Regions from separate parts of the Streptomyces sp. NPDC088817 genome, predicted to be linked through region 2. Evidence: riboswitches for the same ligand, from Rfam matches in the RefSeq annotation. Region 2 holds a riboswitch; the other holds the start of a gene.
The links. Region 2 has a riboswitch for S-adenosylmethionine ahead of ACIP4X_RS01855 (aminotransferase class V-fold PLP-dependent enzyme). Riboswitches for the same ligand answer to the same signal wherever they lie in the genome.
Positions count from the first base shown of each region.

Region 1: linked by a shared signal. The riboswitch ahead of thrC (threonine synthase) and the one ahead of ACIP4X_RS01855 (aminotransferase class V-fold PLP-dependent enzyme) in region 2 are both predicted to bind S-adenosylmethionine.

Region 1 is NZ_JBIVJN010000002.1:414,825-418,743, reverse strand. Features, by position in the region: gene ACIP4X_RS05585 (trehalose-6-phosphate synthase) at 1-753, opposite strand, end outside; gene ACIP4X_RS05580 (glucosyl-3-phosphoglycerate synthase) at 837-1,808, opposite strand; SAM riboswitch class I at 1,995-2,164, shown strand; gene thrC (threonine synthase) at 2,183-3,466, shown strand; gene ACIP4X_RS05570 (MoaD/ThiS family protein) at 3,463-3,738, shown strand.
Region 2 is NZ_JBIVJN010000001.1:397,306-401,224, reverse strand. Features, by position in the region: gene ACIP4X_RS01865 (cytochrome bc complex cytochrome b subunit) at 1-719, shown strand, start outside; gene trpD (anthranilate phosphoribosyltransferase) at 868-1,932, shown strand; SAM riboswitch class IV at 2,017-2,133, shown strand; gene ACIP4X_RS01855 (aminotransferase class V-fold PLP-dependent enzyme) at 2,298-3,671, shown strand; gene ACIP4X_RS01850 (Lrp/AsnC family transcriptional regulator) at 3,681-3,919, opposite strand, start outside.

The sequences.
Region 1 (3,919 bases), on a different contig from region 2:
CAGGAACTCCGCGTCCGCGCCCAGCCCGTGCACCCCGATCCGGGTGCCCCCGAGCCCGCCGACGAGCGCGTCGCAGCAGCCGGCGAACGCGTCGGCCCACCGCCGGGTGAGGAAGCCCAGCCGGTCCGCGCCCAGCATCCCGCGCAGCACCCGCTCGGCGATGTCGTCGGGGAGCAGCCGGAAGTAGTCCACCGGCGCCCACGGCGTGTGCGAGAAGTGCCCGATGCGCACATCGGGCCGGAAATCGCGCAGCATCCCCGGCACGAGCGTCAGGTGGTAGTCCTGCACCACCACGGCCGCCCCCTCGGCCGCCTCCTCCGCCAGCGCCTCGGCGAAGGCCAGGTTGTAGGCCTCGTAGGACTTCCACTGCCGCCGGAACTCCGAGTCGAAGACCGGCTCCAGCGGGGTCTGGTACAGCATGTGGTGGACGAACCACAGCACCGAGTTGGCGATGCCGTTGTAGGCGTCGGAGAAGACCCGCGCGTCGATGTCGAGCATCCGCACCTGCTGCCCGCCGGTCGCCTCCGACGGCAGCCGGCGCCCGCCCTCGAAGCGGCCCGCCGCCTCCCGGTCGGCGTCGCTCAGCGCGGCGCACACCCACACCGCGCCCGCCTCCGGGCCGATCGCGGAGAGCCCGGACACCAGGCCTCCGCCCCCGCGCCGGGAGTGGAGCGAGCCGTCCTCGCGCACCTGATACGAAACCGGGCCGCGATTGGACGCGACCAGCACCTCGGCACCGTGCGTAGAAGCCATACGCCTCAACCTAGCCCGGCCCCGAAACGCTCAAACGTACGGTTCCGCTTCGTAGCCGCCGGAAAGCGGGCGGGGCCGGTGTTTCACGCCACCTGGCGGGCCGCGTACTCCGCGACCTCGGCCATCGGCGGACGCTCCTCGGTGTCCACGGGATGCGTCCGCGGCTCGAAGCCGTTCTCGCCGCGCTCGAACTGGGTGAGCAGGGGCCGCACGAGATGGCCGCGGGCCAGGCGGAGCTGGGCGGTCCGGTAGATCGCGGCGGCCATCCGGCCGAGCGCCTGCCCGTCCTGGTGCCGGTGCCTGCGCACCCCGACGTCGACCTGCGCGAGCGCGTCCAGGCCCACCAGGTGCAGCGCGTCGACCAGCATGCCCAGCTCGACGCCGTAGCCGACCGGGAAGGGCAGCTGTTCGAGGAGTGAGCGGCGGGCCGCGTACTCGCCGCCGAGCGGCTGGACGAAGCCGGCGAGCTGCGGCCAGTGCATGTTGAGCAGCGGCCGCGCCATCAGCTCGGTGACCCGTCCGCCCTGCCCGGCGGCGGCCGAGGCGGAGGCGTCCCCGCCGGGCACGGTGAAGGGGCGGTCGTACATCGCCTTGACCAGGTCGACGTCGCGATCGGTGAGCAGCGGGCCCACGATGCCGGTGACGAAGTCGGAGGAGATCTCGCGCAGATCGGCGTCGACGAAGCAGATGACGTCCCCGCGGGTGACGAGCAGGGAGCGCCACAGCACCTCGCCCTTGCCCGGCACCGCCGGCAGACGCGGCAGGATCTCGTCGCGGCGCACCACCCGGGCGCCCGCGGCGGCGGCCACCTCGAAGGTGCGGTCGGTGGAGCCCGAGTCGACGACGACGATCTCGTCGACCAGCGGCGCCCGCTCCACGAGGTCGCGGCGGATCACCGCGACGATGTCGCCGACCGTCGCCTCCTCGTTCAGCGCGGGCAGTACCACGGAGACCGACTGACCGGTGCGCTGCTTGGCCGCCAGGATCTGGTGGAGTGGCCGGTCGGCCACGGACCAGGAGCGGGTGGCCAGCCAGCGCTCGACTTCTTCCAGCACGGTCGGCGGCTCCTCACTGTTGTCCCGAGACTGTTTGTCTCGCGGTGTCGTCTCGCGGTGTCGTCTCGCGGTGTCGTCTCGCGGTTCGGACGACTGTCTCCGCCGTCCTGGCCTTCCGTTACAGTCTTGAACAACGCGGACGACCATCCCATGCCGGGGGTCACCTCCGCGCGGACAACCGAATACAGCTCATCCAGAGGGGCAGAGGGAAACGGCCCGATGAAGCCCCGGCAACCCTCCAGCCGGTTCTCGTATCGACTGCTGTGCGCGCACAGCCGATCGTCTTCGCGAGGCTCCCGGCTAGGGAAGGTGCCAAATCCGTCTCACGGCGAGATGCGCCGTGAGGAAGATGAGGAGAAAGGGCCTCGCCTCTCATGGCTGTGCAGACCGTTGCAAGCAGCACCGATTCCACCGTGGACCTCGGCCCCGCCGCGGCGCTGAGCTGCCGCGAATGCGGTCACCGCGTCCCTCTCGGCCCGGTCTTCGCCTGCGAGGAGTGTTTCGGCCCGCTGGAGATCGCCTACGACTTCTCGGCCTACGGCACCGAGGAGCTGCGCAAGCGGATCGAAGCGGGCCCCGCGAACATCTGGCGCTACGCGCCGCTGCTGCCCGTCCCCGCGGACGTCGCCGGCAAGCCGAACCTGAACCCGGGCTGGACCAAGCTCGTCCAGGCCGACCGCCTCGCCCGCGAACTGGGCGTGACCGGCGGGCTGTACGTGAAGGACGACTCCGGCAATCCGACGCACTCCTTCAAGGACCGCGTGGTCGCCCAGGCGCTGGAGGCGGCCCGCGCCTTCGGCTTCACCACGCTCTCCTGCTCCTCGACCGGCAACCTGGCCGGCGCCGTCGGCGCCGCGGCCGCCCGCGCCGGACTGCGCTCCTGCGTGTTCATCCCGCACGATCTGGAGCAGGGCAAGATCGTGATGGCCGCGATCTACGGCGGCGAACTCGTCGGCATCGAGGGCAACTACGACGACGTGAACCGTTTCTGCTCCGAGCTGATCGGCGATCCGGCCGGCGAGGGCTGGGGCTTCGTCAACGTCAACCTGCGGCCGTACTACGCCGAGGGCTCCAAGACGCTGGCGTACGAGATCTGCGAGCAGCTCGGCTGGCGGCTGCCGGACCAGATCGTCGTGCCGATCGCCTCGGGCTCCCAGCTCACCAAGGTCGACAAGGGCCTGCGGGAGCTGATCGAACTCGGACTGGTCGAGGACCGGCCGTACAAGATCTTCGGCGCCCAGGCCGAGGGCTGCTCGCCGGTGTCCACCGCCTTCAAGGCGGGCCACGACGTCGTGCGGCCGCAGAAGCCGGACACCATCGCCAAGTCCCTGGCCATCGGCAACCCGGCCGACGGCCCGTACGTCCTGGACATCGCGCGCCGCACCGGCGGCGCCGTGGAGGACGTGACCGACGAGCAGGTCGTCGACGCGATCGGGCTGCTGGCGCGGACCGAGGGCATCTTCGCCGAGACCGCGGGCGGTGTGACGGTCGGCGTGACGAAGAAGCTGGTCGAGAACGGCGTCCTCGACCCGACGAAGACCACCGTCGTCCTCAACACCGGCGACGGGCTGAAGACACTGGACGCGGTGGCCGGCACCGGCCTGACCGCGACGATCCGTCCGACCCTGGACTCCTTCCGAGAGGCTGGCCTGGCATGAGCGTGAACGTCCGCATCCCCACCATCCTGCGCACCTACACCGGCGGGCGGGCCGAGGTGAGCGCCGAGGGCGCGACCCTGTCCGAGGTCATCTCGGACCTGGAGAAGAACCACACGGGCATCGCGGCCCGGGTCCTGGACGACCAGGGCAAGCTGCGCCGGTTCGTCAACGTGTACGTCAACGACGACGACGTCCGGTTCGAGCAGGGCCTCGAGACGGCCACCCCGGACGGCGCGGGCGTCTCGATCATCCCGGCGGTCGCCGGCGGCTGATCATTACCTTCGGTAATTCCGGTCACGCAGAGTTCACCGAGTTGCCCCTTCCGTGAGAGAAGCGGAGGGGGCAATTCTGTGTGATTGAACGCGGTAGAGTTGGGGAACGCGCCCCCGAACTCGGAATCCGGGGCCATGGAATCCTGCCGCGGGCCCGGTAAGAAGTAGCCAAAGTCTGCGC
Region 2 (3,919 bases):
CCCAGCCCGACTGGTACATGGGCTTCGCCGAGGGTCTGGTCCGCTTCATGCCGGGCTGGGAGGTCAACTTCTGGGGCCACACGCTCGTCCTGGGCGTGTTCATCCCGCTGGTCCTCTTCGGTCTGGTGCTGGCGGCGCTGGCGGTCTACCCGTTCATCGAGTCCTGGATCACCGGCGACAAGCGCGAGCACCACATCCTGGACCGCCCGCGCAACGCCCCGACGCGTACCGCGTTCGGTGTCGCCTGGATCACGATGTACATGATCACGCTGGTCGGCGGCGGCAACGACCTGTGGGCCACGCACTTCCACCTGTCGATCAACGCGGTCACCTGGTTCGTCCGGATCGGCTTCTTCGTCGGACCGGTCATCGCGTTCGTCGCCACCAAGCGGATCTGCCTCGGCCTTCAGCGCCGCGACAAGGAGAAGGTGCTGCACGGTCGCGAGACCGGCATCATCAAGCGCCTGCCCCACGGTGAGTTCATCGAGGTCCACGAGCCGCTCAGCCAGGAGCAGCTCTACACGCTCACGGCGCACGACCAGTACGAGCCGGCGGAGATCGGCCCGGCGGTCGACGAGAACGGTGTCGAGCGCAAGATCAAGGGCTCGCAGAAGCTCCGCGCCAAGCTCAGCAACGCGTACTACGGCGAGGACAACCAGATCCCGAAGCCGACCGTCGAGGAGTACAGGGAGATCACGAGCGGCCACGGCCACCACTGATCACTGACCGCTGAGCGTCGCCACGCCACGGTCGAAGGGCCCCGTCCGATCCCCGGACGGGGCCCTTCGCGGTGTCCGGGGCTGGATAGGGTGGGACCTGTTCGAGATTCGCGTCCCGCCGTACGGGACACCGACCCAGGAGCGGCATATGAACGCTGTGACCCCCGCTGGAGGCAACACCGCGGCGGGCCGTTCCTGGCCCGCCCTGCTGAACGGCCTGCTGGACGGCCGGAACCTCACCGCCGACGAGACCGCCTGGGCGATGGACCTGATCATGCGCGGCGAGGCGACCGACGCGCAGATCGCCGGGTTCGTGGTGGCCCTCAGGGCCAAGGGCGAGACGGTGGAGGAGATCACCGGCCTGGTCCGCACCATGTACGAGCACGCCAATGTGATCGAGGTGCCCGGCGCGACCGTCGACATCGTCGGCACCGGCGGCGACGGCGCGAAGACCGTGAACATCTCCACCATGTCCTCGATCGTCGTGGCCGGTACGGGCGCCAGCGTCGTCAAGCACGGCAACCGCGCCGCGTCCTCCGCCTCCGGTGCCTCCGACGTGCTGGAGAAGCTCGGCGTCAATCTGGAGCTGACGCCGCGTCGGGTGGCCGAGGTGGCGCAGGAGGCGGGCATCACCTTCTGCTTCGCGATCAAGTTCCATCCGGCGCTGCGCCATGTGGGCGCCGCCCGCGGACAGTTGGCCATCCGCACGGTGTTCAACGTGCTCGGCCCGCTGACCAACCCCGCCGGGGTGCGGGCCCAGGCCGTCGGGGTCGCGGACCCGCGCATGGCACCGGTGGTCGCCGGCGTCTTCGCCGAGCGCGGCAACTCCTCCCTGGTCTTCCGGGGCGACGACGGTCTCGACGAGCTCACCACGACCGCCACCTCCCAGGTCTGGATCGTCCGGGACGGGGAGGTGACCCAGGAGCGCTTCGACCCGCGGGACGTCGGCATCGAGCTGGTGCCCGTGGAGGCGCTGCGGGGCGGGGACGCCTCGTACAACGCCGAGGTGGCCCGGCGCCTGCTGGACGGTGAGGCGGGGCCCGTACGGGACGCCGTCCTGCTGAACTCCGCGGCGGCGCTGGTGGCGCTGCGGCCGGGCCCGGGCAGCCTCGCCGAGCAGATCCGGGCCGGTATGGACCGTGCGGCGGAGTCGATCGACTCCGGGTCCGCCAAGCGCACGCTGGAGCGCTGGGTGGCCGCAAGCAACGCCTGACCCCGAGTCCCACCTCGCAGGGCGCGGTCCACGATCCGGACCGCGCCTTGCGCGTGGAAGATCGTGTGGCAGGATGCTGAACCAGGTCATGAGTGACAGCCATGTGGCCCCGGCCGGCTGTCCGGCAACCCTCCGTCCGTGGCGGGGTGCCCCGGGTGAGGACCAGGTCGTAGGCAGCGAGGCCTACGGCAAGCGCGGACCCCTCGCATCACCAGGGGTCCTGGTCGTACGAGGGAGCCTTCCGTGAGCAAGCGAATGCGTTAGGGCGTAGAGCCCCGCCTCCGCATCCCCCTTTTCACCCTTCTCCACGCTTGAGCCGTGCCCGCTCGCGTGGCGATGCCGCCTGCTTTCACGGGAGTTCACCCATGTCCGTTTCCATCGCCCCCGCCGACCAGTCCCTCTGCCGCGACATCCCGGAGCCGCTGCCCGTGCTGGGCCGCGACGTCACCGTTCCGCTCGTCACCGGCGGGGAGGTCACCTACGCGGCGCTCGACTACGCGGCCAGCGCGCCCGCCCTCCAGCGGGTCTGGGACGACGTCGCCGCGTACGCGCCGTACTACGGCAGCGTCCACCGCGGCGCCGGCTACCTCTCCCAGCTCTCCACCGACCTGTTCGAGAACGCCCGCAGGACGGTCGCGGAGTTCCTGGACTGCCGTGCGGAGGACCAGGTGGTGTTCACCCGGTCCACCACCGACTCCCTCAACCTCCTCGCCCGCGCGCTGCCCGCGGACTGCCAGGTCTTCGTCTTCGAGACCGAGCACCACGCCTCGCTGCTGCCGTGGCGGGACGCGCGGGTGACGTACCTCGACGCCCCGCGCACCCCGGAGCGCGCGGTGGCCACCCTGGAGCGGGCCCTCGCCGACCGCGACCCCCACGGCCCGGCCCTGGTGTGCGTCACCGGCGCCTCCAACGTCACCGGTGAGCTGTGGCCTGTACGGGAACTGGCCGCCGCCGCCCACGCGCACGGAGCCCGGATCGTCCTGGACGCCGCCCAGCTCGCCCCGCACCACCCGGTGTCCGTCCGCGACCTCGACGTCGACTGGGTCGCCTTCTCCGGCCACAAGCTGTACGCGCCCTTCGGCGCCGGTGTCCTGGCCGGCCGCGCCGACTGGCTGCGCGAGGCCGAGCCGTACCTCGCGGGCGGTGGCGCCAGCCGCACGGTCGCGCGCCGCGCCGACGGTTCCGTGGACGTGCGCTGGCACGAGTCGGCCGCCCGCCACGAGGCCGGCTCCCCGAACGTCATCGGCGCCTACGCCGTCGCCTCGGCCTGCGCGGCGCTGACCGAGGCGGGCTTCGACGACCTCGTCGCACGCGAGCGGTACCTGATCCGCAAGGTGCGGGCCGGACTCGCCGAGGTGCCCGAGGTCAGGGTCCTGTCCCTGTTCGGGGAAGACGCCCCGCGCGTCGGCGTGATCTCCTTCGTCGTGGCGGGCTGGAACAGCTCCCACTTCGCCGCCGCCCTCTCCGCCGAGTACGGCATCGGCGTCCGCGACGGCCTCTTCTGCGCCCATCCTCTGGTCCGCACCCTGCTGGGCGGCGATCCGCAGAGCCAGGGCGAGTGCGGCGCGCCCGAGGCGGCCCCGGGCGAGAAGTCCCTCAACGCCATCCGGGTGAGCTTCGGCGCGGGCACGCCCGACGAGCACGTGGACCGCTTCGTGGCGGCGGTGCGGGAACTGGTCCGCGACGGCGCCAAGTGGACGTACCGCACGGAGGACGGCCGCTGCGTCCCCGCGGTGTGATTGGCCCGCTCAGGAGTCCAGACCGATGGCGAACGCCGCCTCCAGGTCGTGCTGCGAGTAGGTGCGGAAGGCCACGTGCGTGTCCGTGCCCTCGACGCCCGGGATCTTGCTGATCCGCCCCGGGATGACCTCCGCGAGGTCCTCGTGCTGCCGCACCCGGACCATGGCGATCAGGTCGTACGTGCCGGTGACGGAGAAGACCTCGCTGACCGAGTCCAGTGAGGCGATCCGCTCGGCGATCTCGGGGA